Regions from separate parts of the Paenibacillus apis genome, predicted to be linked through region 1. Evidence: predicted binding sites of a transcription regulator. Region 1 holds the regulator's gene; each other region holds the start of a gene.
What was found. The regulator Rex, encoded in region 1, represses fermentation and respiration genes when NADH is low (regulators of the CRP and FNR family bind a similar motif). The targets are predictions, from matches to a motif close to TTGTGAAATATTTCACAA.
Positions count from the first base shown of each region.

Region 1 (7,702 bases):
GTCCGTGCCGACCATTGGTATCGGGGCAGGACGGAGGGTAGACGGGCAGGTCCTCGTCTTCCACGACGTGCTGAAGTACGATTCCGACTACCGCGAGAAGCGCTTCGTGAAGACTTATGCGGATATCGGCGCTGAAATTCGTCAGGGCATTGCGGCTTATGTGAATGAAGTGAAGACCAGACAATTCCCGGCACAGGAGCATGTGTTCAATGCAGAGGATACCGTTATAGCGGGTCTTTACGGGAAAGTAAAAGAGGAAGCTGTGAAATGAACCTATTCCGGAATATTCAGGATTTAAGACAATATTTGAAGCAGGAGCGCTTGAAGGCAGCTCTGGAAGGCAAGGTCCTGGAGACAGGCTTCGTGCCTACGATGGGTTACTTGCATGAAGGGCATGCGAGTCTGCTCCGAGAAGCGAGACGCAACAATGATCTGGTGGTGCTGAGTATTTTTGTCAACCCGATTCAGTTTGGTCCGAACGAGGACTTTGAGCGTTATCCGCGGGACGAAGCGAAGGACCTGCAGCTTGCGGAGCAGGAAGGCGTTGACGCAGTCTTCTTGCCTTCAGTCGGGGAGATGTATCCTGCACAGACGCTAACCAAGATTACGGTCAGTCAGCAGCTGACTGGAGGGCTGTGCGGCGCTTCACGTCCCGGACATTTCGACGGGGTAACGACCGTTGTCAGCAAGCTGTTCAATATTGTTGAACCTGAGCGGGCTTACTTCGGACAGAAGGATGCTCAGCAGGTAGCCGTAATTACCCAAATGGTGAAGGACTTGAACATGCCCGTTCAGATTGTTCCATGTCCGATTAGACGGGAAGAGGACGGCTTGGCGCTCAGCTCCCGCAATGTGTATCTTGCCCCGGCTGAGCGCGAGGCGGCATTGGTCTTGTCCCGTCAGCTACTGCATGTGCAGGAGCTGATCAACGAAGGCGGGACCCTGACAGCGGGCGAGGCAAAAGAAACATTGCTGCATGCGTTCACGGCCGAGCCTCTGGCTGAGGTGGACTATGTGGAGGTTGTCCGCTTTCCAGGTCTTCAACCGCTTGGCGATTCCGAGAGAATAGCCCAAGATGGAGAGGTACTGGTTGCTGTTGCGGTAAAGTTCGGGAGCACCCGGCTGATCGACAACGTTATTCTGAGCAAGAAAGGTGTGTAACGCGATGTACAGAACGATGATGAAATCTAAAATTCACCGTGCCACCGTGACGGAAGCGAATTTGAACTATATCGGCAGCATTACTATTGACGAGGATCTGATGGAAACAGCGGATTTACTGGAAAATGAAAAGGTGCAGATTGTAAATAATAACAATGGCGCCAGACTTGAGACTTATGTAATTCCCGGCCCTCGCGGGAGCGGGGTCATCTGCCTGAACGGAGCGGCTGCACGTCTGGTTCAACCGGGCGATAATGTCATTATCATCTCTTATGCCCAAATGTCGGCGGAAGAACTGAGAAGCCACAAGCCAACCGTTGTGTTCGTGGATGAGAATAACCGACCTGTGGAGACCGCAGCTCAAGAGCTGCATGCCACGATTCGGTAATTGATCGCCAGGACCATCTGCCCTGACCGCCATGGCTATGCAATTAATGCCTGCGGGAATGAAATGTGAGCCCATAACAAAAAATGAACGTAAGGCTCACACTGATTTCATTTTCGATAAAGGTGGGATGCGGATGATGTTTCAACATATGTTTGCGGAAATGAGCGGGATGCTGGACGAAATCATTCATTATTATCCTGGAGCGAGCGGTCCTGCGCGTCAGGAGCTGGCTGCCAAGTGGCAGCTGCTCAAAACGATGAGCGATGGAATTATCGAGGAATGGCTGAGCTTTGAAGAGAAGCTGGGTCATTTCCGTCAAACCGGCGCCAGTCCGGATGGAGGTGGCGCTCTCCCTGTGCCTGAGCTGCCTGAGATGGCCGCAGAAGCCTTTGTAAAAGGTCAAGGGTATTATAAGCTGATGATGTTTACGCAGGCACTGACGCAGTTCAAACAGGTCGTGGAGCAGTATCCGGATAGCGCGGTGGGACGAACGTATCTGGCGATGTGCTATCTGCATCTGAATGAATCCGAACAAGCGGTACCGCATTTTTGGCGCGTTCTGGAAACCTGTGATTCGAAACGTATTCGTTCCATCATTTATAATGCACTTGGCTGCATTGAGGCTCAGAACGGAGTGCCTTTGAAGGCGAAGGAATATTTTAAGCTGGCTCATTACCATGATCCTTCCCTGCGAGAGCCGCTGGCGAATCTGGAATCATGCATGCGCAGCAGCGGGAAGCTGCATTATGGAAGCGAATTGACCTCTCTTCTGTAGTATTTCCGGCAACGCAGGAAAGGATTATCAGGCGATGCAGAACCCTTTGTCAAGGGGGCATCGCTTTTTTTTGTAGCGATTTCACATTCAATTTTCAAATTCGCCATCTTCTGTTATGCTGTTAATTAGACTGGAAGAAAGGGACTTTACAAATCAATGAAATACGCCGTACTTGATTTTGAAACCACGGGCAACCAATCCTCGGATGTGATTATTCAGGCTGGATTGGCCATTATAGATGAAGACATGACGGTATCCCGTGTATACAGTTCTTTTGTGAAGCCCGGGATTCCGATTCCGCCGTTCATCACAAGTCTGACGGGGATTACCGAAGAGGACGTCAAGGATGCGCCTGATTTGGACGAGGTCATGATGGAGATGGTTCCATTGCTCAATGACGCCGTGCTGGTCGGCCATAACGTTGCCTTTGATTTCAATTACTTACAGAGCGCGCTGGATAAGACCGGCTACCTGCCGTATACAGGGCGAATTCTCGATACCATGGATTTTTTGAAAATATTATATCCCTCCTTGACGACGTATCAGTTAGGGATGGTTGCCTCGGAGTTCGAGGTGGAGCATGACCGGCCGCATCAGGCGGATAGCGATGCCTTGGCTACGGCTCTGATCTTCATCAAATGCCTGGAGGAGCTGGAGCAGCTGCCGCTATTAACGATACAGCGACTGGCGGATTTGCTCTCCGGGGAGGACAGTGATCTGGCCTGGTTCTTCGATGCAGTACTGGAGCAGCGTCAGCAGAACCCTTCTGTAGATCAGGATGGTTATACGTACTACAGACAGTTCGCGTTAAAGACCGAAGACTGGATGAATATTGAGCCTGAGCGCAGCAATATGATGGATAACCCGCTTGAGGGTGTCAGCTTCGAGCAATTTATGGAGCAGGTGCAATCGTCTCTGAAGGAGAAGCTGCCTGAATATGAAGAGCGTGAAGCGCAGAACCTGATGCTGAAGGAAGTCGCAGCCGCTTTCCAGGAAGACAAGCATTTGCTTGTAGAAGCGGGCACAGGAACGGGGAAATCGTTAGGTTATTTGCTGCCCGCCATTTATCACAGCGTCAAAACTGATGAGAAGGTCATGGTGAGCACCCATACGATCAACCTTCAGGAGCAACTGCGCGAGCGGGATATCCCGCTGTTAACCGAGGTTGTGCCCTTCCCGTTCAAGGCCGCGGTATTTAAGGGAAGACAGCACTATTTGTGTTTACGCAAATTTGAACATAAAATGAACAGGAGAGACTTCGCCTCTCCGAAGGAAGAAGTCATGACCGCCGCGCAAATGATTGTCTGGCTTGCCCAGACAGAGAACGGCGATGACGAGGAGCTGAATCTCGGCAACCGGGGAGGAGACTTCTGGGAGACTGTGGCGAGTGAATCGGACTCTTGTCTTGGACGCTCCTGTCCATGGTTCCGCAAGTGTTATTATCACAAAGCGAAGCATGAAGCAGGAGTAGCGGACGTAGTCATTACCAATCATTCCAAGCTGTTCACGGACATCCAGGCGGGACATCAGCTCCTTCCTGGCTATGAGCGTCTTGTCATCGACGAAGCCCATCATTTGGAGGATGTAGCCGGAAAACATTTAGGAATGCAAATGAAATATTTCACAGTAGTGCACACCCTGACACGACTGTTCAAGGACAGCAAGAACGGTCAGCTTCCGAATCTGAGGCAGCAGCTTCAGCAATCAGGGAATGAGCGGGCAGCTTCCTGGGGAGCGGTCATCGATGGACTTTATCCTGCTTTCCTTGATGTGAAGGAGCATTGGGATCGTCTTGCTGAAGCGATGTTCACACTGATGCCCGAGCGGAGCGACGCCGCTTCTGGCGATCCTGGACAATTCGTGCTGCGGCTGCTGCCGCACAAGAAGCCGAAGAGCTGGGATGATCTGCTCACGATGGAGAACCAGATTTATGTGACCATTGGAGATATTGTTCGCAAGGCCGAGAAGCTGCTTACAGAGCTTAAAGAGCAGGACGAGCAGGATTTTGGCTCCGAAAGTCTAATTACTGATATAACCGGGCTGATCAAGGACCTGGGAACTGAACGGGACGCACTGCGTTCCTTCATGAAGCTGGAGGACGTAAACACCGTCTACTGGATTGAAGGCAACGGAAATTATCGAAGCAAATCCCTGCAGATATTTGCCGTGCCGATTGATGTCAGCGAGCAGCTCAAGAGCTACTTCTTCGACCGGAAGAAGAGCATTGTTATGACATCTGCCACCTTGTCGGTGGACAAATCCTTCCAATATATGATTGACCAACTGGGCCTGCAGGAGGCGCAGGCTCAAGACCGGCTCATGACCTCCATGCTTCCTTCGCCGTTTAATTACCGCGAACAGGCCTTGCTTGTGATTCCGCGGGACTTTCCAAGCGTCAAGGGAAGCGTAGGGGATGATTACTTTGTCAGTACACTCGTCCAATCATTGGCTGACACAGCGATCGTAACTCAAGGCCGTATGCTCGTGCTGTTTACCTCCTACCGGATGCTGAGGCAGGTGTATGATCCGCTAAAAGAGCTGCTGTCATCGCACAATATTTCGGTAATCGGCCAAGGCATGGACAGCGGCAGCCGCACCAAGCTTACCCGCCGGTTCCAGGGGCAGCAAGCATCCGTACTGCTGGGAACCAGCAGCTTCTGGGAGGGCGTTGATATCCCGGGAGATGCGCTCACGAGCCTGGCGATTGTACGCCTGCCGTTTCAACCGCCGAATCATCCGCTTGTGGAAGCCAAGAGCGAGCGGCTGCAGCAAGAGAAGAAGAATCCTTTCATGAAGCTGTCCGTTCCGCAGGCCGTCATCCGGTTCAAGCAAGGCTTTGGACGGCTCGTACGGACTTCCCAGGATCGGGGGATCGTCATTGTGTACGATACTAGAATTCTGGAATCATATTACGGAAAGTACTTTTTGTATTCTTTGCCTGGACCGAAGATGGAGCATATGCCGCTTGGCCAGATGGTTCCGCGCATTGCGGAATGGCTGGACCCGGAAAATCCGTAAACGCTTCTTAATTTGCGTCAATAATAGGGGGATAATCGATGAAGTCGGAGAAAATTTCAGACGCCGTTGTGCGTAGATTGCCAGTCTATTTGCGTTTTCTTAATGAATTAAGCCGCCGAGAGGTATCCACGGTTTCATCTCAGGAGCTGGGACAGAAGCTGGATCTGAATCCGGCGCAAATTCGTAAGGATCTCGCCTATTTCGGTGATTTTGGCCGGAAGGGGATCGGCTATGATGTGGCTTATTTGATCGAGAAAATTCAACAAATTCTGAATCTGGATCAACAGATTAATGTGGCGCTGATCGGAGCTGGTAATCTCGGACAAGCGCTATCGAACTATAATGCTTATGTGAAGGACAATATGAAGATTGTTGCCGTATTTGATGCAAGCCCTGGTAAAATCGGAGGGAAAATCAATAACATCGAAATTCAGCCGATCGAGATGCTGGATGAAACGGTACGCAACATGAATATCCGGATCGGAATTATCACGGTTCCTGCGGCAGAAGCCCAGCATGTTGCTGACAAGCTCGTGGCTGCGGGGATTGGAGCCATTTTGAATTTTGCGCCGACGATTCTCAAGGTGCCTGCTGAAGTGCGGGTACATGCGGCAGACTTTACCACAGACTTAATGAGTCTCGCTTATTATCTGGACGGCGGAAAGGAAATGAAAGACCATGACTCGAAAATGGCTGATTAAAGACGGCACGTTCGCGGTGCTGCATCAAGAACAAACCGTGATCCGCGGCTATATGTTGATCGAAGGGGATAGAATTACCTATATCGGCCAAGAGCGGCCGGAAGGCGTGGAAGGGGCCGAGACATTCGACGGCAAAGGCCTTCTATTCCTGCCCGGTCTGATCAATACCCATGGACATGCAGCGATGTCGCTGCTTCGCGGCTATGGCGATGACATGGTGCTTCAAGAATGGCTTCAGCAGAAGATGTGGCCCATGGAAGCAAAGTTCACCGGTGAAGATGTACGCTGGGGCACGGCGTTGTCTGTGATTGAGATGCTCAAGAGCGGAACGACGACCTTCCTAGATATGTATGATCACATGGATCAGGTGGCCTCGGTAGTGGAACAGTCCGGCATCCGTGCGGTCCTGACGCGCGGCGTGATCGGGCTTTGTCCGCCTGAGGAGCAACAGCGGAAGCTGGATGAAGCGGTGTTGTTTGCTCGCAATTGGCATGGGAAGGCAAACGGCAGAATTACGACGATGATGTCGCCGCACGCTCCTTATACCTGCCCGCCGGATTATATCGAAAAAATTGTGCAAGCGGCGCATGATCTGGATTTGCCGCTGCATACCCATATGTCGGAGACTCTAGCGGAGGTGGAACAAAATGTTCGGGATTACGGGGTTCGTCCGGCCCAGCATTTGTTGAACCTGGGCTTATTCAGCCGTCCGTCTTTGCTGGCGCATGCGGTGCATTTGACTGACGAGGAAATTGCAATGCTTGCCGAGCATCGCGTAGCCGTCTCCCATAATCCGGGCAGCAACCTGAAGCTTGCCTCCGGAGTAGCCCGTGTGCCGGAGCTGCTGCGGGCAGGTGTGACGGTATCCTTGGGTACGGATGGCGCAGCCAGCAATAACAATCTGGATATGTTCGAGGAGATTCGCCTCGCCGCCCTGATCCATAAAGGCGTTACAGGGGACCCGACCGCGATTCCGGCAGCCGAAGCCCTTCGTATGGGAACGGAATATGGCGCGAAGTCGTTGTTCCTTGACCAGACAGGTGTGCTCGCAGCGGGAATGAAGGCTGACTTTATCGCCTTGAACCTGAAGCAGGCTCATTTCCTGCCGAAGACCGATTATATCTCCCATGCGGTATATTCCGCTGCCGGTCAAGATGTCGAGCATGTCTGGGTGGACGGTAAGCAGGTCGTCAAATCACGGGAGTGTCTGACTCTGGACGAGGAGAAAATTCTGTTCGAAGCGCAACGAGCCTTTGAGGGCTTGCTTGCAAGATAGGATAGATAAGGCGTCTTAATCTATGTAAATTAACTTTTTATAGAAAGCCATTCAGGAGAGGAAAGGAAGGGAGCTTTTGCGTAACAGAACCAAATGGGTCTTGCTTTCCTTTATCATCCTTGCGCTTATTCTGCTTGGCCTCTATCGCTTTTATCTATATGTATATGAGGACACCTGGCAAGCGGAGAAGCTTGCAGTGCAGAGGGCGAAGGCGGAGACTACGCTTGTCAAGTCCGATGAAGTATGGAAATCAGTCTGGGACAAGGTATGCTGGGTGGTAGAGGGACAGAACGAAGACGGTGAACAGGTGATGGTCTGGCTGCCCGAGGATGGGCAGGCCGAGGTGAAGCTTCTCTCGGAAGGGGTCTCGGAATCCCAAGTGA
Region 1 covers NZ_BORS01000008.1:757-8,458, reverse strand. The annotation lists gene panB (3-methyl-2-oxobutanoate hydroxymethyltransferase) at 1-271, shown strand, start outside; gene panC (pantoate--beta-alanine ligase) at 268-1,161, shown strand; gene panD (aspartate 1-decarboxylase) at 1,166-1,549, shown strand; gene KI362_RS12500 (tetratricopeptide repeat protein) at 1,683-2,324, shown strand; gene dinG (ATP-dependent DNA helicase DinG) at 2,481-5,342, shown strand; gene KI362_RS12490 (redox-sensing transcriptional repressor Rex) at 5,381-6,043, shown strand; gene KI362_RS12485 (amidohydrolase) at 6,021-7,319, shown strand; gene KI362_RS12480 (cell wall elongation regulator TseB-like domain-containing protein) at 7,396-7,702, shown strand, end outside.

Region 2 (7,702 bases), on a different contig from region 1:
GTTGAAATACTCAGCGGAGTGCTCATTTTTATGGGACTTTTAGTGGCAGTAACTGCACTTATTAGAAGCAAGAAGATTAAGCCGGATTTATTGCTGATCGAGCAGGAGCTTTACATGGATTTGATGATTCAAGACATGACTTATGAAAAGCTTGATGAAGAAATGGTTCAATATAATGTAGCCAACGATGACAAGTCATACAGCATCACCGAAAATTTCGTCATAGAACGCGGCGCTTTGGGCACAACAGTGGTGAATTTGAACCGCGTACTTTGGGCCGGTGGAATCTTCCTTGCACAAAATGCGAAAAACACTGAAAAAGGCGCTATGCTTTATGACGGAGTTGGCGACGTGAATGAGAAGACAAAGGAAGGCTATTCGAGAGTGCGTTCTCAGTATATGGTGAGTTATTACGGGGTGACCGGAGAACCGCTTTACGACCGTAGAAATAAAGAGCTTAAGACGATTACGGGTGACGAAAGGTCAACTAAAATCCTGCTTCAAGAGCTTCACGAAACCCATCCTTGGATATTCATGGGTCGCGAGCAAATGAAATATTTGAATAATGATAAACGACCAGAGGCTGCTGAAATATGGAAGAAAAAGCGCTGTGAATATGCAATAACACATAACACATAAAAAAGCTGTCCCCACAACAGCTTTTTTATATTGAAGCTTTAGCCCGTTGAGCACGTGAAACGTGCGAAACAGAAAACCACTGCTATGCGGGTGAGCCTGAGGGGTTCTGATTTTTTAAGATCTACCAGCAAAGCTGGCGGATAAAGTCCAGAAGTTCTGTAATGGTCTTCCGCATTAGCTTCGTTTCACCCATCAGCTTGCCTGCTTCCCTTCTTCCCCTATACCCGCTATAATGGGGTTTAATATCTTGAACTTGACGCGGGTTGTCAGGGTTTGAATGAAGAAGGACTCGGAGGTGGGACCGTGGAACTGAGGCAAATCCAGTATTTTATTGAGGTTGCGAAGCTGGAGCATGTGACGGAGGCGTCTTATGCACTGCATGTGTCGCAGTCAGCGGTGAGCCGGCAAATTTTCAAGCTGGAAGCGGAGCTTGGAGTGGATCTGTTCGTGCACGAAGGACGCAAGGTCAAGCTGACGCCGATTGGTCGATTGTTTCTGAAGCATATGGAGCAGTTGATGAGCGTGATTGAGCATTCAAAGCAGGAGATCAGCGAATATCTTGATCCTGAGCGCGGGATAGTTCGAATCGGTTTCCCGAGCAGTCTTGCCTCCCAGCTTATTCCTCGCGTGGTTACGCTGTTTCGGGAGCGGTATCCGGCGGTTCACTTCCATCTTCAGCATGGCTCCTACAAGGAATTGGTAGAATGGGTTATTGGCGGTGAACTGAATTTGGCTGTGATGGGGCCTGTGCCGACCAATGAACAGCAGGTCCGCAGCACCATCCTGTTCGAGGAGAATTTCGTGGCGCTTCTGCCGGCGAGCCACAAGTTGGCCCAAAGCAAGTCTGTGCTTCTGAATGACTTGAAAGAGGATCTGTTTGTACTTTTTCCGGAAGGGTTTATTCTTAGAGACCTTGTCGTCGAGGCTTGTGCAAAGGTGGGGTTCAAGCCGAGAGTAACCTTTGAGGGGGATGATCTTGATGCCATCAAGGGTCTTGTCTCCGCAGGGTTAGGCCTCACGTTGCTGCCGGAGATCGCCTTAGGTGAGCATATTCCCTCCTCCATTGTCGCAGTTCCGATTGCAGGACCTCAGGTGAAGAGGGATGTCGGGGTCATTGTGCCGGTCAACCGGGAGCTTCCGCCAACCGAGCGGTTGTTCTTTGACTTCTTGCAGCAGATAGGTGCAGAATGGACGCCAGTAGACTGAACGATGCTTAAGCTAAATCCGACAACAAACAACATTTGGGCGGAAATATTGAATATGATGAATATCACGAAAATAGTCACCAAACCAAACGTTTGGTGACTATTTTTATATTAATTGTGCTACAATGTTAACTGGGTTGTTCATGTTTAGGAATGTACAAAATTTCACTAACTTACAAAAGGAGAATGAACATGTCAGAGATGATTACGGATGTGAACTCGGCTCAAGAGACGTTGGACACTGTAAGCGCTGCAGATTCTGCAGCCCAGGCTACACCGCAGGCGCTCCTGGAGCAACTGCTCAAACCAGAAATCCAGAACTCGCTTACGACGCTGATCGAGCAATTGCCGAAATTGACGGAGATGATGAGCACCTTGGCCCAGTCTTATGACTTCGTCAAGACACTTGCTAATGACGCGACCTTTAAAAGCGATATGGTCGGAGCGATAGCAGAGATCGGCGGGCCGGTGAAGGAATCCGCGAAGGCTATTGCCGCTAATGTTATCGAGGCAAAGGATCGTGCAGAGGCCAGTCAGGAGACGATCGGCGTGTTCGGGTTGCTCAAGCTGCTGAAGGATCCGGAAGCACAGCGACTGTTCCGTTTTGTTCAGGCTTATCTTCAAGTATCCGGCGAGAAGCGCGGACAATAATACATCGATTGCGAGAAAGGAGTCTTCCAGATGTCTAAGCATATTTTAATTCTTGGCGCCGGTTACGGCGGTGTATTGAGCGCGCTTAGCGTTCGCAAATATTTGAGCAAGCAGGAAGCCAGGGTCACGGTGGTGAACCAATTTCCCACTCATCAGATTATTACCGAGCTGCATCGGCTTGCAGCAGGCAGTGTGAAAGAGCGTGCGGTTGCTCTGCCGCTGGAGAAGCTGTTTAAGGGGAAGGATATCGACCTGAGAGTGGCCAAGGTGGAGAGATTTTCTGTAGAGAACAAGGAAGTTAAGCTGAATGACGGTACACTTTTGTCGTACGATGCGCTGGTCGTTGGCTTGGGCAGTGTGACAGCCTATTTCGGAATTCCGGGACTGGAACAATACAGCATGGTGCTGAAATCTGCGGCGGATGCGGAGCGTATTCACCGGCATGTGGAAGCCAAGCTTGCTGAATATGCCAAGTCTAAAAATCCTGCCGATGGCACGATTCTGATCGGCGGCGGCGGTCTGACAGGTGTTGAGTTGGTCGGTGAAATTGCCGATAAGCTGCCGGAAATGACGCAAAAGTACGGAATCAATCCTTCAGAAATCCGTCTGTTGCTGGTTGAAGCTGGCCCTAAGATTCTGCCGGTGCTTCCTGACAACCTGATCGAGCGGGCTACCTCCAGCCTGGAAAGCCGCGGGGTAACCTTCCTGACTGGTTTGCCAGTCACCAATGTGGAGGGGAACACGATCGAGTTAAAGGATGGGCAGAAAATCGCGGCCAATACCTTCGTCTGGACAGGCGGCGTTCAGGGCAATCCGCTCATCAGTGAATGCGGTCTGGAGGTGAACCGCGGCCGGGCAACGGTCAATGAGTATTTGCAGTCTACCTCGCACAGCGACGTATTTGTCGCCGGAGACAGCGCAGTTGTCTTCGCCCCGGACGGACGGCCATACCCTCCAACAGCCCAGATTGCTTGGCAAATGGGCGAGTTAATCGGCTATAACCTGTCAGCGCTTCTGAAAGGCGGACATATGGAAACGTTCCATCCGGTTAATTCAGGCACCTTGGCCAGCCTGGGCCGCAAGGATGCAGTAGCTACGGTCGGAGCAAGCAATAGCCAGCTGCGCGGCATGCCTGCCAGCCTCATGAAGGAAGCGAGCAACATCCGCTACCTGAGCCATATTAAAGCCTTGGATTCACTTGCGTACTAATTGAATAAGCAATAAAAAAGCAGCCCCTGCCGAAACCCGCTTCTTGATGCGGGTCTTTCGGCAGGGGCTGCCTTACTTTAAACATAAGTTGATCTAAAGCAGAGCATGGTTAAGGGCATAAGTATGAAGTGTTCTGTAGAAGCGGAGAGCGTTCGCCTTTGTGAGTGGATTTCTACACCTCTTTGGCTTCGTCCAATCAGAGAAGTCCGCGAACAACAGCGATCGAAAGAACATTTCATACGTTGCCCCTCGCATGAATAATTAATTGGTCAACTATGCAACTCTAGATAACGCCTTGAGCGACCATAATGTCGGCAACCTTCAAGAAACCGGCGATATTGGAGCCGACAACGAGATTGCCCGGGTGGCCGTATTGCTCGGCAGCCTGAACACTGTTGTTATAAATGTTCTTCATAATTTGCTTCAGCTTCTCGTCCACTTCTTCAAAGCTCCAGGCGAGACGTGCGCTGTTCTGGGACATTTCAAGCGCGGATACAGCTACGCCGCCTGCATTGGCAGCCTTGGCAGGTCCGAAGTAAACGTCGTTTTGAAGATAAATCTCAATAGCCTCAAGCGTCGAAGGCATGTTTGCGCCCTCAGCAACATATTTCACGCCGCCTTCAACCAGCTTGCGTGCGGATTCAGCGTTGATTTCATTTTGCGTAGCGCAAGGAAGTGCGATATCGCATGGGATACTCCAGATTTGATCGCACCCTTCAAAGTACTCCGCAGTAGGATGGATATTTACATATTCCTTGATCCGTTTGCGTTCCACTTCTTTCAAGCGCTTCACGGTATCCAGTTGAATGCCGTTCTTGTCATAGATATAACCGTTGGAGTCACTGCAGGCAATGACGATCGCGCCAAGCTGTTGAGCCTTCTCAATGGCATAGATGGAGACATTTCCCGAGCCCGATACAACGACCCGTTTGCCTTCGAAGCTGTCACCCTTGGAAGCGAGCATTTCATTGGCAAAATACACAAGACCGTAACCGGTAGCTTCGGTCCGGGCAAGGCTTCCGCCATACAGCAGGCCTTTGCCGGTCAATACGCCGGCTTCGTTGCCGCCGCGGATCCGCTTGTATTGTCCGAACATATAGCCAATTTCACGGGCGCCAACACCGATGTCGCCGGCCGGTACGTCGATGTCCGGACCGATATATTTGGACAGCTCTGTCATGAAGCTTTGAGTGAATCTCATGACCTCCAGATCGGATTTGCCCTTAGGATCGAAGTCGGAACCTCCCTTGCCGCCGCCGATAGGCAGACCGGTCAAGGAGTTTTTGAAAATTTGCTCAAACCCGAGAAATTTAATGATGCTGGCGTTAACGGACGGATGGAAGCGAAGTCCTCCCTTATAAGGTCCGATAGCACTGCTGAACTGGACCCGGAAGCCGCGGTTGACTTGAACCTTACCTTGGTCGTCGACCCATGGCACGCGGAACGTAATCAGTCTTTCCGGCTCAACGATGCGTTCCAGAATCGCATGCTCCTTGTACTTCGGATTCTGAGCAAACACAGGAACAAGAGAGTCGAGGATCTCTTTTATCGCTTGATGAAATTCGCTTTCACCGGGATTCCGTTTCTTCACTGCCTCATAAACCTCATTCACATATGCTTGTGCTGCTTCAAGCTCTTGGGTTGTACTCGCTGTAATCGACATGAACGTTCTCCACCTTTCACTTAGCCGTAAATCACACCGGTTCTCAGGCTCCGGTTGTATATGATTTCACGAAATTTATTACCTCCATTGTAATGTCTATGTAAAGTATAAACAAAGCCTTATTGAGATCAAGTTAATGATCTTTTGAGATCAACTTTACAAGGGATGTAAGGTTATTCCAAATAAAAAACTGGATAATGTGAAGATAAGTCTCCAACATCATCTGGTTGCTGCTCGGTGAGAAGCAATGAGCGTATTACAAGGTAGTATATAATCTAACTGTAACTTTATAGACTACAGTTAATTCCTGACTTGAGATTCCTGGGAAGAGAGGATAGGCTAGAGGTATTAGTATGCTAATTATGACCAAAGGAGATGAATTTATGGAGCTGCAGATTGGAATTGTCGGTACAGGATGGTTTAGCAAGGTTCATGGGGATATATTAGCTGCATTGGATGGGGTGAAGGTGGCTGCTGTATGCGGGACAAGCCTGCCCAAAGCGGAATCCCTTGCTTCCAGATACGAGGGCTCGAAAGGGTATGATAATCTGGCGGATATGCTGGATGGCACCAAGCTGGATGCGGTATATCTGTGTATCCCTCCTCATGCGCACGGGACAATCGAAGCCGAGTTGATTGATCGCGGCATTCCCTTCCTCGTAGAGAAGCCGCTCGGGGCAGAACTGGACATCCCGCTCGATATTTATTCCAGACTTCAGGCAAGCTCCAAGCCGTTGATTCACTCTGTGGGGTATCATTTCCGTTATAAGGCACAGACGATAAAGCTGAAGGAGCTGCTTGAAGGAAAAACGGTCGGCATGGTTCTTGGATGCTGGATGGGAGATATGCCGCAAGTGGCCTGGTGGAGAGAGCAAAGCGGCTCGGGCGGTCAGTTCATTGAGCAAACAACACACATTGTGGACTTGCTCAGATATACTGCCGGAGAAGTTGAAGAGGTTTACGCCTCTTATGCGAACCGGGTAGTGCATGAGCAGTATGAAGGAGTCAGTGTAGCGGATGTAGGTACGGTTACGTTGAAGCTGAAGAGCGGAGCTGTGGCGAATATCTCCAATACCTGTGTTCTGCCTGCGGGTGTTGGAGAGGTGGGGCTCAGCCTCTATACGGATCAGGGAATCCTGTCCTGGAGCCCGGACCTTCTGGAAGTGTCCCTATCCGGGGAGAAGAGCACCTTCCGAATTGAGGACAATCCTTACAGAGCGGAAAACGAGGCCTTCATTCATGCGCTGCGTACAGGCGATACCTCAGGGATTCGCTCCGACTATGGCGATGCACTGAAGACACAGCGTGTCACCTGGGCGGCCTTGGAGTCAGCCAGAACAGGAAAGCCGGTGCAAATCAACAATATATAATAAAAATAGAAGGTGTCCTGAAGCCATCATAGATGACCAGGACACCTTCTTCCGTATATTTACCACTGGATATCATAATTGACAAAATAGGTGTCTTCGCTTTCGGTAACTGCAATATTCCCGCCCAGCAGCTTCACGATCTGCATTAACGGACCGGCAAGACGGCCTTGTACGATAACAGCAGGAGCATCGAGGTTGACTGCTTCGCCGTTCAAGGTAGCGATTGGACTGTCAGCGGTCAGAATGAGTGTGTTGCTGCCCCGCTGAAGCGTTGCCTGCTTGGTGTCGTTGTCATAAGCGAATGCCGTATCTGTGCCTTCTGCGAAGTCCTTGACGGCAACCCGCACCTGATCCTTCGAGGTTGTAGGAATCTGAACGAAGGAAGCCTCCTGGCCTTCTACCGTAAGTGTGAGTGAGAATATCGGACCATTCTCGTTGATCACAAGCGTCTTTGCCTGGTGCTCCAGCTTGCTGCCCAGCTCATCCACATTTTCAGCCGTAAGCTGGTGGCTTCCAGCTGCGATTTGCTCGATGATCCATTGGTTGATGGCACCGGTATGGTGGGACAGATCCTTGAAGTTCTCCAAATTATAAGTCACACTCTCATCACTCTGAAAATCAAAGAGCGTCACATTTTCCATAGACCCCAATTTCTCCAGCATATACTTCTTTATTTCCAATTGATTATAGAAGCGCTGCGGGTTGAGCCTATACCAGACCTGCTGGCGAATTACCGAATAAGGCGGATAATAAATCTTGAATTCAACCTCGGGGTGCGCCTTGATCAGACTGAGAACATTTTCGTCAAAGCGCTGCTTAGCCAGTTCGTAATCCGGCTCGCTCTCGCCGGAGGTCTGCTCATAGTTCCAGGCTTCTATCCACTTGGCCAGCACCTTCTTCGATCCGTAGGTGGCGTAGGAATCCCAGTTATTGAGCCGGTCAAGATTCCGGTACTGGGGGTGCTT
Region 2 covers NZ_BORS01000005.1:270,096-277,797, reverse strand. The annotation lists gene KI362_RS09625 (hypothetical protein) at 1-639, shown strand, start outside; gene KI362_RS09620 (LysR family transcriptional regulator) at 943-1,845, shown strand; gene KI362_RS09615 (DUF1641 domain-containing protein) at 2,037-2,495, shown strand; gene KI362_RS09610 (NAD(P)/FAD-dependent oxidoreductase) at 2,526-3,704, shown strand; gene gdhA (NADP-specific glutamate dehydrogenase) at 3,988-5,367, opposite strand; gene KI362_RS09600 (Gfo/Idh/MocA family protein) at 5,751-6,737, shown strand; gene KI362_RS09595 (copper amine oxidase N-terminal domain-containing protein) at 6,797-7,702, opposite strand, start outside.
Region 2: a site for Rex is predicted at 1,998-2,015, ahead of KI362_RS09615 (DUF1641 domain-containing protein). Genes of this name have one in related genera too.

Region 3 (7,702 bases), on a different contig from region 1:
TCAGCACTCCGAACGATTGGCGCTGAGCCGATATCGACTATTTACCATTGAGCTTGGCAATGATCAGGAGAGTAATTTGCGTGCCGCAGCCTGGTTCGAGGAATATGTTGATCGTCTGGACGAGTCAAATCAGCTGGATGCGCTTAAGGATTTGGCTGATGTATATGCGTCGTTGCATCGTTGGGATCGGGTTCAGTTTTTTGCTGAGAAGTTAGAGCATAAGTCTTTAATACAGTATCGTCATCGTCTGAAGCGCAAGCGTAAGGAGGCAGTGGAGGACGGGCCATCCAGAGAGCTGTTGTTTTACCTGCTTTATGCCTATTTACTAATGGCTAATGTATGTGATGCTTACCAGGAGTATGATAAGGCTTTACAGTATGTGAATTTATATAGCAATATGGAGCGCTTGGGAGTCGTGGAGTTAAGCGAAGCAGAGCAGCAAGTAGTGCAGCAGTTCCAAAAGTGGGGGAAAGGCAATGCCTGTTTGTACCGCCTAATGTCGGGTGAGGTTGAGGTATTAGCGAATTATGCAGAGTATGTCGTGCATCATGCGGAGGAGAGAATCCCGGCCATGTATCGCATTTTACAGGCAGCGAATCGGTTTGGCCTAAATGTGGATCATTTACTTGAACCCCGCAGAATGAATCTGTTGTTTGAGAAACGAAGCTCTCTTCTGGGAATCTACAATGCGCAAATTGTTGCGAATCATTATATTCGGTATATTTCCGAGCTGTCGCTTTATCATTTGAGGGCCCAACGGTATGAAACGGGGTTTCGATATTTGCTTGAGGGCTTGGAATGGGCCATGCGTTATAACCATGAGTCCATGTTGATCCAGTGTGTTCGACTATTTGAACAATATAGGCAAGAGGCATCTGAAAGTCGACGCGAGCAATACAAAAATTTGATATGCGGGGTGAAAAAGGATGAAGAGACGAAGCTTCTTGTTGATGAGCGCGTTCAGCTTGGCAGTAGCTGTTGGACTGCTGGCTGATTCGGGCATCATTAAACCGTTGATTCATGGGCTGGGAGGCTAGGCCCGGGGAATTCTGTTTTTCCTGGAAAGCTGCGAGGTGAAAAGAACATCAAAAACACCCTTCTGAATATCAGGAGGGTGTTTTTGGTTTTCGTGGGTAGATGCCCGGAGAATGAGCAGGTGAGAAATAGCAGCACCTTTTCAATGTTCTCCGGAGGTATTTTTATATTGTTCAAGTAGATGAATCTGCAATTTTTCAAAGTCTTGGATATTAGAAATCTCCTCTTTTTCCATTAGATCCTTAAATAATTTATCTATATAAAGAACACTTTCATATTCTTTATGCACGAAGTCACTTTTCCAAAAATCCTCCTCAGAAAGCCCCGTTAATTTAATTCTTTGCTTCATTATTTCTTGAATAAGGGCTTGATTTTCAATATCTAAATTACTACTGTTAAGGATGCTTTTCTCCCGATTTACAACTTCAATAATTTCATCTTCATCAACAGTAATACCTGAATTTCTGGCATACTGTACTGAAAGTCGCTTTTTCAACATTTCATCGACTAATTCTTGATCAGATGGGATACCGGTTTGAAATGAGAAATTGCCTTCCGCTTCATTTAATTGGTTTATGAGCTTGATATTTGCTTTATAGAATTCGAATTCGGATTCACTTATTTCAATATCTCCCGCCATAGTAATCAGCCTTTTTTGTTCAGTGCGCCTGTATCTTTATCGGTAGCTGAGGCATATAAAGATGAACTAACAGCTAAAAGCAATACTATAAAGGAGATTATAAATAATCTTTTTCTGGTCATTTTCACTACCTCCCTATATTAATTATATCATGTGAAATAACCACCCGTGTCCCATTCTCGTATACCGCTTGACGCACCAGTCCCATTTCCCGGAGCAGCAGGTCTACGACCTGGAGGCCGAGCCCCGCGCCCTTTGCGGGCGACTCCGCGCTCATACCGGGTCCATGATCGGTGATCACAAGTGCAGTCTTGCCAGCTTCGCCATGGAGGACTGAAATACCGATGTAGCCCCCCGATCGGGCATGCCGAATCGTGTTTTGGAACAAATTGTCGAGCACTCTTCGGAAGCCTTGTTCATCGATACGCCAGATCAGCGGCTCCTCCGGCAGTTCTATGCGGATTTCCATGCCTGCCTTTTCCCATAGCGGATACCAGGCTGCCGCACTCATTCGCACAATGCGCAGCACATCCAGATCCTCAGGCTTCATGGAGTATCTTCCGCTGGTAAGCAGGTTATAAGAGAGCAGATGGTCGATCAGACCGCCAAGATCATTGATCTTCCCTTCCATCAGCTCAAGCGTTTCCTTCCCTGCAGGAGACAAAGGCTCCTTGCGGAAGGAATATAACTGTCCGCCTAAGACGGTAAGCGGGGTTCTCAGATCATGCGACAGGTTGCTGATCAGGTTTTTCCGCAGTGCTTCTTCTTCTTGCTCCTTCCGGCGGCTGTCATGCAGCACATCTACCATATGATTGAACGCCTGCTCCAGCCGGCCGATCTCATCCGGCCGCCCTTCGATAATCCGTGCAGGCAGACCGTCCTTCCCGGTGACCGTCATCCCGAACTCGAGCAAGCGCAGCCGCTTCTGAATATCGCGGAAGAACCAGTAGGCGAGAAGCAGGAAGAGTCCGAAAATCACCATGAAGAAATACATACCATAGAACCGGCCGTCATTATTGTTGGAAGACGGAGTATGGTTCATATATTTTCTTGGTAATTCCAACACCATAAAACCTTCATCCGTCGGCTGCTCGCCGCCCCCAATAATGGCAACCGTCGTAAATGGATCGGAATCAAGGGCTTGCTTCATATAAGCAACCACTTTTTCCGTGGACCAGTATTCAGGCACCTCAGAGGCTTGAGGCAGCTTCAATTGAGTCCGGCCGTCGGAGTCGACCCAGAACAGAGTGGCTTCGGGGTATTTCTCATGAACCCTTTGCAGTACCTGGTCCTTATCGGCAGAGGACTTTCCTTGCAGTGCCAGTGCTTCCTGATGCCACATCCGTTCGATTGCTATCCCGGAGCCGTAATTGGGCAGCTCTGTTTCGGCTGATTCCTTCTGGGGCGAATGAAACAGCAGGCTGCTGATGGCCAAGGAGGCTAGAAAGGTCAAGGGAAGCACGATCGGAAGCAGGACCATGGCAATGACGACAATAATCACAAATCGGGAGAGCAGTGAATTTCGAAAGCGAGGGCCTTTTCTGAATCCGGAAGATGCTTGCCTATAGCTTGGTATTTGTTTCTTCCTCATGACTTCACCCGGTATCCGATACCGCGGATCGTCTCAATAATAGAAGGCTCCGCCGGATTGATCTCCAGCTTCTCGCGGAGGTGACGGATGTGAACCATCAGCGTCTTGTCCCCATCCAGATACGGCTCGCCCCAGACCGCCTCGTAGATCTGCTCCTTGGTCAGGATTTGACCGAGATGGCGAAGCAGGAACTGAAAAATGTAGAACTGCTTGCCGGTCAGCACGACTTCCTCTCCAGTAGGTTCAACAACAATCCGGTTCTCCCGTTCAAAGACAAGCAGATGACCCAGACGCAGCGGCTCATTCTCAAGGGCAACCGTGCCGCCCCGGCGAAGCAGAACCTCCAGCCTGGCAGCCAGCTCGTCCGGGTGGAAGGGCTTGGTCAGATAATCATCGGCGAATTCCAGTCCCTGGAGCTTATCGTCGATGGAAGTCCGGGCAGAGAGCATCAGGATGGGCAGGCTCGGGTATTGCTTCTTCAGCCGCTGTCCCACCGTGAACCCGTCCAGTCCGGGCAGCATGACATCAAGGATCGCCAGACGGCAGTCCTTTGCTTCCTCGACCGCCTGTTCGCCGCTGGTTAGCCAGGTCACACGGTACCCGCGCTCCTTGAGGTCCGCACAGACCCATTCCCCAATCTCGCGATCATCTTCAATATATAGCACTTGCGTTTGCATCTTATTCACGTTCAACCATTCCTTTCGAACCCTATTGTTGCAAATTTCAGGGAAAAAGAAAACCGCCCAAAGTCCAGGACGAGAAACCGTCAAACAATCGGGATTTGTTTTGTGATTCCAGTCACAAAATCTCCCGTCGGCCTATGATACGTTCTAAACATGAGAACCATTCTCAACGACATATCCGAAAAGGGAATAACGACTACGACATTATAGATTAATAGTTGAAGGAGGACCAAGCATGAGCGAATTTATCAATAATCGCGAGCATCAGGCTCAGGAGCAGACGCGCAGACAAGAAATGCTCAAGGAGATCATCAAGGAGCTGCATCAAGGGAAGAGCGTAGAGGAAGTAAAGGCACGCTTTGAGGAAGCTGTCGGTGATGTAACCGTATCGGAGATCTCCGCGCTGGAGCATGCTTTAATGGAAGAAGAGGGAATTCCGGTCAGTGAGGTGCAGCGGCTTTGTTCCGTGCATACCGCTATTTTCAAAGGATCCATTGAAGATATTCATGCTACCCGTTCTGTGAAGCCGGAGGAGCAGCCCGGACATCCGGTGCATACCTTCAAGCTGGAGAACAGAGAAATTGAGAAGCTGACCAACTTCAAAATTCGCCTGCACCTGGATAAGCTCCGCAAAGAGGATACAGACGAGATCCGATACAAGCTGCTGGAGGATCTGAGCCTGCTGCTTGATCTTGATAAGCACTACAGCCGGAAGGAAAATCTGCTGTTCCCTTATTTGGAGAAGTACGGGATTTTCGGTCCGACCAAGGTCATGTGGGGAGTGGATGACGGTATCCGCCTAATGATCAAAGAGGTCAAGGCCAAGCTGGTTCCCGGGCAAGGCGACCAAGAGACACTCTGCATGGATCTGGAGCGGGTTATTCAAGAAGTGAACGAGATGATATTTAAGGAAGAAAATATTTTGCTGCCGATGGCGCTGGAGAAGCTGACTGAGGATGAGTGGTTGAAAATTGCCCAGGAGAGTGAGCAAATCGGCTTCTGTCTGACGGCTCCCGACAAGGAATGGATTCCGGAACGTGTTCCGCTTCCTGCCGAGGCAGCAGCAGAGACAGCTGAAGGAGAGGAAGAGCAAGCTACACCGCAAGGCTTCGTACGCTTCGAGACAGGTACGGTGTCTGTGGCTCAATTGGAGGGCATTATGAATCATCTGCCGGTTGACCTGACATTTATCGATGAGCACGATGTTGTCCGGTATTTCTCCCACGGCAAGGAACGGATCTTCGCCCGGACGAAGGCGGTGATCGGCCGGACCGTGCAGAACTGCCATCCTCCACAAAGCGTGCACATCGTTGAGCAACTGCTGGCTGATTTCAAATCCGGAAAGAAAGATGTTGAGGACTTCTGGATCCCGTTCAAAGACAAGTTCGTCTATATCCGCTACTTCGCTGTAAGAGCAGAGGACGGAACTTACATGGGCACCCTCGAATTCACTCAAAACATTGCTCCGATTCGTGAGCTGGAAGGGCAGAAACGGATCATGTCATAAGGAAGTTGTACGGCTCCCGCGGGAACTGCTCATCGTCATCGAGCGGTCTACGCGGGTGCTTTTTTTCAGAGGCTATGATGCATGTCATACTCCCCGTAATCCCTTGACCTTCCTGCATTTCCAGACGCAGTCCACTTCTCTTGACCGAACGTAAGGGTTCGCTTATAGTTGGTACGTAGGAGTATGGAATAGATTGATTTTAATTAATTTTATAAAGGTGGCTTGTGAAATGTCTGAAAAAATTTACATTGGCGTGGATCTTGGCGGCACAGCGATCAAGGTCGGCATCTGCAGTGAGGAAGGACAATTGCTTCATACGTATGAAGGACCTACGGAAAAGGAGAAGGGTCCGGATACCGTGGTGGGCAATATTGAGAAATATGTCCGGCTCGTAGTCGAGCAATCTCCGTTCGAATGGGATCAGGTTGCCGGAGTAGGTGCCGGAGTAGCCGGCTTCACCAATGTAAAGGAAGGCATTATTATCCTTGCGCCCAATGTTGGACTCAAGGATCTGCACATTCGCGAGATTCTTGAGGGACGCCTTGGCAAGCCGGTTAAGATCGACAATGATGCTAATGTAGCAGCCTTGGGCGAAGCTTGGGGCGGCGCAGGCAAGGGTGTCGAGAACTGCGTATGCTATACGCTTGGAACCGGCGTTGGCGGCGGTATTATTATTAACGGGAAAATCTATCAAGGCTTCTCTGGTATGGCGGGTGAGCTGGGACATGTATCGGTTGTCCCGGACCTGGAGGCGATTCAGTGCGGCTGCGGGAAGATGGGCTGCCTGGAGACAGTCTCCTCGGCAACCGGCATTATCAAGATGGCCAAGGATGCAGTAGCCCGGGGCGAACGGACTTCGCTAGCCCAAGTGGGGAACATTATGGCGAAGGATGTATTTGATGCGGCGAAGTTGGGTGATGAGGCGGCGATTCGAATCGTTAACCGTGCGGCATTCTATCTCGGTAAATCGATGGCGGCTACAGCGGTCATTCTGAATCCGGAGCTGTTCATCATCGGCGGCGGCGTTTCCTATGCGGGAGATATTCTGTTCGATGAGATCCGCAGCGTATTTGCCAAGCTGACACCGGAGCCCGTGCAAAAAGGCCTGCGAATCGTGCCTGCTACTTTGGGCAATGATGCGGGTACGGTCGGCGCAGCCGGCTTGTTCTTGTAATAATTCAGCTGTAATTATGAGTTTGGATTTGAGACTTGAATTAGGAGGTCTAGTGGGTCCAGTAGAGAGTAGAGGTGTCTTGAAGAAGCGAAGCGTTCGCCTTTGTGAGCAGATTTCTACCGAAAATAACCAATAAGAGAAATCTGTGAGCAACAGCGATCGTAGGGACACCTCTACTCGCAACGGTATCTCCAAGGCAAATCTAATTTAGGTAAATTTATATAGACCAGGAATTTCTGGGGGAATTGTTAGGAGGGAGCAGAATGCCTGAAAAAGAGGAAGCTTCTGTCGCGAATCTGATCATTATTACGGGGATGTCCGGGGCAGGCAAATCGGTTGCCGTAAAAAGTCTGGAGGATCTCGGCTTTTTCTGCGTCGATAATCTACCGCCGGTTCTGATCCCCAAATTCGCCGAGCTCATTGAACAGTCGAAGGGTAGAATTGCCAAGGTAGCGCTGGTCATCGACTTGCGGGGCCGGGAGTTTTTCACTGCGCTGTCGGAATCGCTGAATTATATCAAGGATCATTTCACGATCAAGAGTGATATTCTGTTCCTGGATGCAACGGATGCTGTCCTGGTGCAGCGTTACAAGGAGAGCCGCCGTCGCCACCCCCTTGCGCCGGACGGGATGCCGTTAGACGGGATCAAGCTGGAGCGTAAAATGCTGGATGAGTTAAGAATGTCGGCAAATCAAGTCATCGACACGAGCAACATGAAGCCAGCCCAGCTGAAGGAGAAGATCATTTCCCGCTTTTCCCACTTAGAAAGCAATCACCTGTCTGTGAATATTACTTCCTTTGGCTTTAAATACGGAATACCGATTGATGCCGATTTGGTATTCGATGTCCGATTCCTGCCGAACCCTCATTATATTGACCAGCTTCGTCCACACACGGGACAAGACAGCGATGTATATGATTATGTTATGAAGTGGCCGGAAACCCAGGAGTTTCTGACCAAGCTGCTTGATATGCTCCATTTCCTGCTGCCCCAGTATCATAAAGAGGGCAAGAGCCAGGTCATTATCGGGATCGGCTGTACCGGCGGCAAGCATCGTTCAGTCGCCATCGC
Region 3 covers NZ_BORS01000003.1:363,566-371,267, reverse strand. The annotation lists gene KI362_RS06215 (helix-turn-helix domain-containing protein) at 1-994, shown strand, start outside; gene KI362_RS06210 (hypothetical protein) at 1,178-1,675, opposite strand; gene KI362_RS06205 (sensor histidine kinase) at 1,803-3,266, opposite strand; gene KI362_RS06200 (response regulator transcription factor) at 3,263-3,943, opposite strand; gene KI362_RS06195 (DUF438 domain-containing protein) at 4,185-5,456, shown strand; gene KI362_RS06190 (ROK family glucokinase) at 5,686-6,630, shown strand; gene rapZ (RNase adapter RapZ) at 6,894-7,702, shown strand, end outside.
Region 3: a site for Rex is predicted at 4,053-4,070, ahead of KI362_RS06195 (DUF438 domain-containing protein). Genes of this name have one in related genera too.

Region 4 (7,702 bases), on a different contig from region 1:
CAACCCAGCTGCCTCTGCAGCGCTGCGTACGTCATCCAGGGAGGCAGACGGCTTATTGAAGCGGATATTATCCGCAAGCGACCCGCTGAATATATACGGCTTCTGCGGGATATAGGTGATTTGCTCCCGCCAAGACGCAGCGGAAAGATCGCCTAGCGAGCTTCCATTCAACTCGATACTGCCGGATGTCGGACGCAGGAATCCGCCAAGCACATCGGCCAGCGTGGATTTACCCGCCCCACTTTCGCCAATAATGCCGACCTTGGTTAATCCTTTCAGCGTCAAGTCTACCGCATCCAGTGAAGCCCGGCCTTCCTGTTCATACTGAACACCCACACCCCGCAGCTGCAAGGCACTCTTTTCTGTCCATGTCCAAGAGACGTTCGCTGGAATCGGAGCTGCCTTTGCAGCCTCTTCCTCTGCTGCGGAGATGATCTTCTCCATGGATTCTCCGGCTTCCTTCCCATCCAGTGTGGCATGATAGTCTGCACCAACCATACGTACCGGCAAGAAAAATTCTGGGGCCAGGATCAGTACGGTCAAGGCCGGGAGCAATTCAATGTCTCCCTTGATCAGAGGCAGTCCAAGACTGACGGCCACCGAGGCCACCGACAGCATGGTGAAGAAGTCCAGTGCGAAGGAAGACAGGAACGCTACTCTCAATGTCTTCATTGTTGCCGACCGGTAAGAATCACTGACCTTCTCGATGGACAAAATATGCTGCTTGCTCCGGCCGAGAAACTTCAAGGTCTCCAGACCGCGCAGGGAATCTACAAAATGATTAGAGAGCTGCTTGTAGGTTTTTAATTGTCGCAGCGTATGGCGCTGCGCGGTCATTCCAATCAGAATCATAAAGACAATGATGATCGGAAACGTCAGCAAGAGAATGACCGCGGAATTCTTGTTCAGCATGAACACATAGATCCACACCAGGGCCGGCGTGATGCCGGTCGCCAGCATCCGGGGCAGGAACAGCTCCAGATAAGTACGGAACTTCGTGACGCCCTCCAGAACAAGCGTAACCAGATTGCCCGTCCCTTCTTTACCCGCATAGCGCGGGCCTAATTCGAACAGCCGGGACAGCATCTGCTTCCGAAGAGACAGGCCCGTGCGCTCTGCGAACCGAGCCGCTGTTCTCTGCATGAGCAGACCGCTGCATTGGCGCAGCCCAAAAGCAAGCAGGAACAGACCGACTCCGCCGGCCTGTTCCTGCAGCTTGCCGCCGGCAAACAGGGCGGAGATCACCTCCGCCAGCCATTTTGCCTGCATAAGTATGGCTATCGTCTGAATCAAGGTCAGTCCGGCCAGAATTCCCATCACCGGGATGATCCCCTTGTATTTCATTAATCCACGACCCATTAGTACTCCAAATGCTCCTTTTCGTGAACCCGTTTATGGAAGACAAAGTAACTCCAAATCTGGTAGCCCAAAACGAACGGCAGCAAGGTCAGTGCCACAATGGTCATCACCTTCAGGGAATAGCTCCCGGATGCCGCATTATGAATTGTCAGCGAGAAGGCTTCATTAATGGAGCTCACCATAACCCGCGGGAACAGTCCCACGAAGACGCCGGAGATCGCCAAGGCGATTAATCCGCCGGTCATGCCGAACGCCCAGCCATCGCGCTTCACTTGCATGAATCTGCCTGCAAGCAGGAAGCATATAACCCCTATTACCGCCATGATGCCAAGAATCAAACCGCGTACTTTGAAAATATCCGTCTGGAAGTAAGTCATTACCGCGAACAGGACAAACAATGCCGCAAGTGGAATCAGGAGCTTATGCGCAAGCTTCCGCGCCCGTTCCTGCAGACTGCCTGTAGTGCGCAGTGTAGCGAACAGCAAGCCGTGTACGAGGCAGAGCACAACCACTGTAATCCCGCCAACCAAGGTGTACAGATTAACCATATCGAACAGGCCGGCCTTCAATTCCATCTCGCCGTCAATCGGAAGTCCCTTGAGCAGACCGGAGAAGACGACACCGAGCAGGAAGGGAGGAATAATGCTGCCGATGAAAATAGCAATGTCCCATGTGCCCTTCCATTTTTGATGCAATACCTTGCCGCGGAATTCAAAGGCAACCCCGCGTCCGATCAGCACAAGCAGCAATACGACCAACGGAGTATAGTAGCCGCTGAACATCGTGGCGTACCAGTTCGGGAACGCCGCGAACATCGCGCCGCCTGCCGTCAGCAGCCACACCTCATTCGCATCCCAGAAAGGTCCGATGGAATTGATCAGGACACGCTTTTCCGTATCATTTTTTGCCAGAAACTTCGTACTCATGCCAATCCCGAAATCGAACCCTTCCAGAAAGAAAAATCCGATAAACAATACGGCTACCAGTACAAACCAGAGCTCATTAAGAGATAGCATGGTATCCCTCCTTCGCATATGGATCGCTGCCATGGTCATCATGATCTACGTCAACGGCATTCGGCCCCTTTTTGATAACCTTCAGGAACAGGAACACCATGACGATGCCCAGAGCCGTGTAAATGGTAGAAAATGAAATCAGCGAGAACAAGATCTGTCCGGGGGTAACGCTAGGCGAAATACTGTCCTTCGTCTGCATCAAGCCGAATACCGTCCATGGTTGACGCCCGATTTCAGTCATAATCCAGCCTGCCGTATTGGCGATAAACGGAAGCGATATGCTCCACAGCATCGCACGGTAGAACCAGGTGTTCGAACGATCCAGCTTCTTCCGCCATGCCAGATAGCAGCCGTACAGGGTAAGCAGGATCATCAGACTTCCCGCGGCAACCATGATCCGGAAGCTCCAGAACGTCGTTTTGACCGGAGGAATATAATCACCGGGACCGTAGGTCTGCTCATATTCCTTCTGAAGCTCAAGCATCCCTTTGATTTCGCCATTGAATTTACTATAGGACAAGAAGCTCAGCAGATAAGGGACCTTTATTTCAAAGCTATTACTCTGATCCTCCGTATCAATATGGGCATAAACCGTCCAAGGAGCAGGGTCGCCGCTCTCACCCCACAAGCCTTCGGAGGCAGCCATCTTCATCGGCTGTGTCTCAACCAGATACTGCGCCTGACTATGGCCGGCCAGTGCCGTACCTAAAGAGGACACGAGGCCCATAATTACCGCAATAATGAACGATTTTTTAAAGAACTCCACGTCTTGCTTGCGAAGCATCTTGTAGGCGCTGATCCCCGTGATCATAAAGGCCCCGGTCGCAAATGCGGCGAATATCGTATGGGGAAATTCCACCAAAAGCTGTCCATTTGTGATCAAGGCGAAGAAGTCATTCATTTCCGCCCGCCCGTTATTAATCGTAAAGCCCACCGGACGCTGCATGAACGAGTTAGCAGCCAGGATCCAGAACGCCGACATCGTCGTTCCAAGAGCTACCAGCCAAATGCACAGCAAGTGTACTTTCTTCGATAAGCGGTCCCATCCAAAAATCCACAGGCCGATAAAGGTAGATTCCATAAAGAAGGCAAACAGGGCCTCTATTGCGAGCGGCGCACCGAACACATCACCCACAAACCGCGAATAATCCGACCAGTTCATCCCGAACTGGAACTCCTGGATAATTCCTGTGACAACCCCTACGGCAAAGTTGATCAAAAACAGCTTGCCCCAGAATTTGGTCATCTTCTTGTATTCTTCTTTACCCTTTACCACATACAGCGTCTCCATAATTGCGATCAACACAACGAGACCGATACTCAGCGGGACAAAAAAGTAGTGGAAAATCGTTGTCGCTGCAAATTGAAGCCGCGCCAGAATCAACGGATCCATCATTTACTCCCTCTTTCTTCTCTCGATATTAATTCTTAACTAATGTGAATTCTATCACGGCAAAATGAAAATGAACGGCTTAAAAGTAATAATTTTGTGACAAGAATCACATGATAAATGTCACATTCGTGAACATCTGAGAGAATTCCTTGATCTGCCGCGGTTTTCTCACTGCGCGCCATCTTTGAAAGATTTGTGACCATAAGTAGATGTTCAAAAAGCCGGCTTTACAGACCTTTCCTCAAAGACGACTTTTTGAACAATTCCATAAATTCACTTCCTGCCTTGCCGTTCATCCGCCATGTGCCGAAGAGTCAGCCAGGGATGTCTCCACAGCATCCGCATACCGGCAAAGCGCATCACCTCGCGAATGCGCTGCTGATAATCAGGAGCATAACAATGTACTTCACAATTTCGGCAGGAGGACTTGTCCTCCCCAAACCGGCAGTACGTCAGGCGGTTCAAGGCATAATCGGCCAGCTTCCGGCATTCTGGGCATAGCTCGTTGTCCATGCCCGCTGACGGATGCTTGATTTTGCAATACATGGATATCATGTGCCTCACGGTCGTCTTCTCCCGCCGGATTCTGGGACCATCGATTCGTTCGTTCCGTCCGCTGGACCGGCCAGACGCCCGCTGTTCTGTCATATTCATGTTTGACCTCCGTCCGCTTATCCTGTCAGCTTCGGACTGCCGAATCCCCGCAGCCACAAGAACCAGTTGGCTGCAAGCAATAGCGCAATATAAATCAATACACCAAAGCTAAACTGAGCGGCGATATAATGGAGCAGGCTAAATACCGCAAGCATCAGCATCAGACCTATCATCTTTAAGCTTAAACCCGTTTGCGCCGCTTCAAACCTTTCCGAAAACGGATAAGTACTCTTGTTGTCCACAACTGCAAAACAGATCACAGCGTAGGCAAGAAGTCCAAGGCCCGCCGCAAGCAGATCAGGAATGATTTCTGCGCCGAACAGCACCATAAAGCCGACGGCCTCAAGCGCATAGACCGGCAACAATAACCGTACGACCGCAGCGGTCAGCGTTCCCCGCTGAATCGGAATGGAACTGCTGACCGGTGCCGTGCGATAAATCCATGAGGCTTTATAGTTGCTTGAATACCGCAGCATCCAGACGAGACTCGGCATTAACAGGGCACAGCCATAGATGAAGAGATGGAGCTGGGTCCCCCGCAGGCTTGCCCATCCGTCCTGCATTCCCATCGTAAACAATAGGATCGGGGGAAAGATCAGCGAAAAGCCGAGATTTGGGTATACCTTCAGCTTGAATTCCCGTTCGCGGGCCATCATCCTCCAGGCAAAGTGAAAGAAAGCCCGCTCTTGCCCTTCCGGACATAGCACCCGTGCGAGTCTGTTTACCCATCTTCCCGCCCCTTCTCTTTGACTGGCGCCCGGGCCGGCCAGCTTCTGCAAATTCTTCTCCATGGATGGCATCATCAAGAGATAGATAACCCCCGCAATGACAGGAACCAGCACAGCAAGGCCTGAAGCAACTGCGATCTCGGTACGGTAGTCCCCTTGAAGCAGCATCTCGTAAGGAGCTCCGAACCAAATCGGCGGAATCAGGAAATGCCACCACTTAAATTGAATTACCGCCTGCAGATCTATAAAATCAAATACCCGGATTAATAGCTGATACCCAAGGGCGATACCGATCGTAAGTCCAATCTGCACGTAGTTGATCAGATCCTTCAAGCGCTCGCCGTCAAGCAAACGGAGCACAAGCAGATACAGCATCGCTGTCAGCGCAATGATCAACAGATCCATCAGCACAAGCTCCACTGCAAAGATCAGAAAGAAGCCCCACCCGTGACGGAACAGTCCAACACCAAGCGGAATGACGGCCAGCGCGCCCGTTAGAAAAAACAAATAGTAGAAAATATGCAGCGCCTTCGCCATCGCGATTGTTCTACGGTTCACCGGCTTGGTCTGTAGAATGCTTCGGTCCCGGACATCCAGCAGCACCGAAGAAAAATCCGAGATGAGCGAGGTCATAATCATAAACATTAAAATCCCGAACACAAAGCTCATTTGAAAAATATAATTGTCACCGTTCAGAACAAATAAGCAGGTAAATCCTCCAAAAATCAAATAGAGCCACAACGAGCCAAAGAACTGATTTCTATCCGGATCGCCATCTTTGGCATGTCGGTCCCGTTGGTTTCTTCCGGATTTGCCGACAATGGTCGGCGCCCTTCTTCCGTCCATCAACAGCTTGGTCTGCAAAATACGCCGCATCACGGGATAATCGATGTCCAGCTTCTCCAGCAGGCCCCCAAAACGATCCAGAATCTTCAAAAATTTTATTTCCTTCATTTGCTACACCTCTTGCACAATCGATACGAATCGTTCGGCGATCTCATGGTGTTCATTAAATCCCGTAATCTGATTAAAGATCTGCTCAAGCGAGCCCTGCAAATTCTGTCCCTTCAGCTCTTCAAAGCTCCCGTCAGCAGCAATTCTCCCGCCGTCCAGCAAAATGATCCGATGGCTGATTTTCTCGACGACCTCCATAATATGCGAGGAATAGAATATGGTCTTCCCTTGTGCAGCCAGGAGGGCCAGCAGCTCTTTGACGACCATTACGCTGTTCGCATCAAGTCCGCTGAGCGGTTCGTCCAGGAACAGAATATCGGGATTATGCAGCAGGCTCGAAATGATCAGTACCTTCTGCTTCATCCCTTTGGAAAAGGTAGAAAGCCGGGCATTCGCCGCATCTTTCAGCCCGAGCTGTTCCATCATGCGCCGCGCCTTGCTTTCGGCAGTCTCCATGGACAGGCCGTAAAGCTCTCCGATAAACGTCAAATATTCGCGGGCGGTCAGCGTATCGTAGATATCCGCGGTTTCCGGCACATAACCGATGCGTCTTTTGTACTCCGTATCGCCGTCAACAGGATTCGCCCCGCATACCCGCACTTCTCCCGAATAGCCTTCCACCAGTCCGAGCATGATCTTTACCGTCGTGCTCTTGCCGGCTCCATTAGGCCCGATATAACCGATAATTTGTCCGGGATAAGCATCAAAATCAATACCGTTCAGCACATATCGTTCTCCGAACCTCATCCGCAAATCGCGGATCCTGATGACGGGCTCCGAGCCTTCACCGTCGAACCGATAAGTCATTCTTCTCCACCCTTTCCGCATAAGTGAGTTTCCATATTTATCTAAACCTTTATTATGAAGGAATAACAGTAAAAAAGCACGGATTCCTATCACATTACGAACAAAAAAAGAACCGATCTTGGAAAGACCGGTTCTTCGAACATAATATTATGGCTGGGGCGGCTGCGGAATGAAGGAGGAAATATCAACGCCAAGCCCTTGGGCGAGCCGCATACCGTATTCGGTGTCGGCACGGAAGAAATTGCAGATCGCACGAAGCTGGATCTGTTCATTGGTTTGCCTCAGATCATTAAGCATATTCGCAATCAGATGATTGCGCTCCTCCTCGGTAAAGCTTCGGTAGAGCTCGCCGGCCTGGGTAAAATCATCGGTCTTCGCAATCTTCGCTCTCCCGATCATCCCGTTTACCGGAACCGCGCTGTCGTTATAGCTCGGGTCTTCCTTCGGGCTGCTCTCCAGACTGTTAGGCTCATAATTCACCGGCGAAGGGTCCTGCTTCACATTCATCAATCCGTCCCGTTGGTGGTTACGAACCGGCGCATATGGACAGTTGACTGGGATCTGCAAATAGTTGGCTCCCAGACGATAACGCTGCGTATCCGGATAGGAGAACAGGCGGCCCTGCAGCAGCTTATCTTCGGATGGTTCGATGCCCGGCACCAGCGCACTTGGCGAAAATGCCGCCTGCTCTACCTCCGCGAAGAAATTGTCCGGGTTCCGGTTCAACGTCATCGTGCCCACAGGGATAAGCGGATAATGGCTCTCCGGCCACACCTTCGTTGGATCAAGCG
Region 4 covers NZ_BORS01000005.1:282,471-290,172, forward strand. The annotation lists gene cydD (thiol reductant ABC exporter subunit CydD) at 1-1,359, opposite strand, end outside; gene cydB (cytochrome d ubiquinol oxidase subunit II) at 1,359-2,375, opposite strand; gene KI362_RS09655 (cytochrome ubiquinol oxidase subunit I) at 2,362-3,768, opposite strand; gene KI362_RS09660 (nitrous oxide-stimulated promoter family protein) at 4,042-4,422, opposite strand; gene KI362_RS09665 (hypothetical protein) at 4,440-6,104, opposite strand; gene KI362_RS09670 (ABC transporter ATP-binding protein) at 6,108-6,911, opposite strand; gene KI362_RS09675 (catalase) at 7,059-7,702, opposite strand, start outside.
Region 4: a site for Rex is predicted at 3,863-3,880, ahead of KI362_RS09655 (cytochrome ubiquinol oxidase subunit I). Genes of this name have one in related genera too.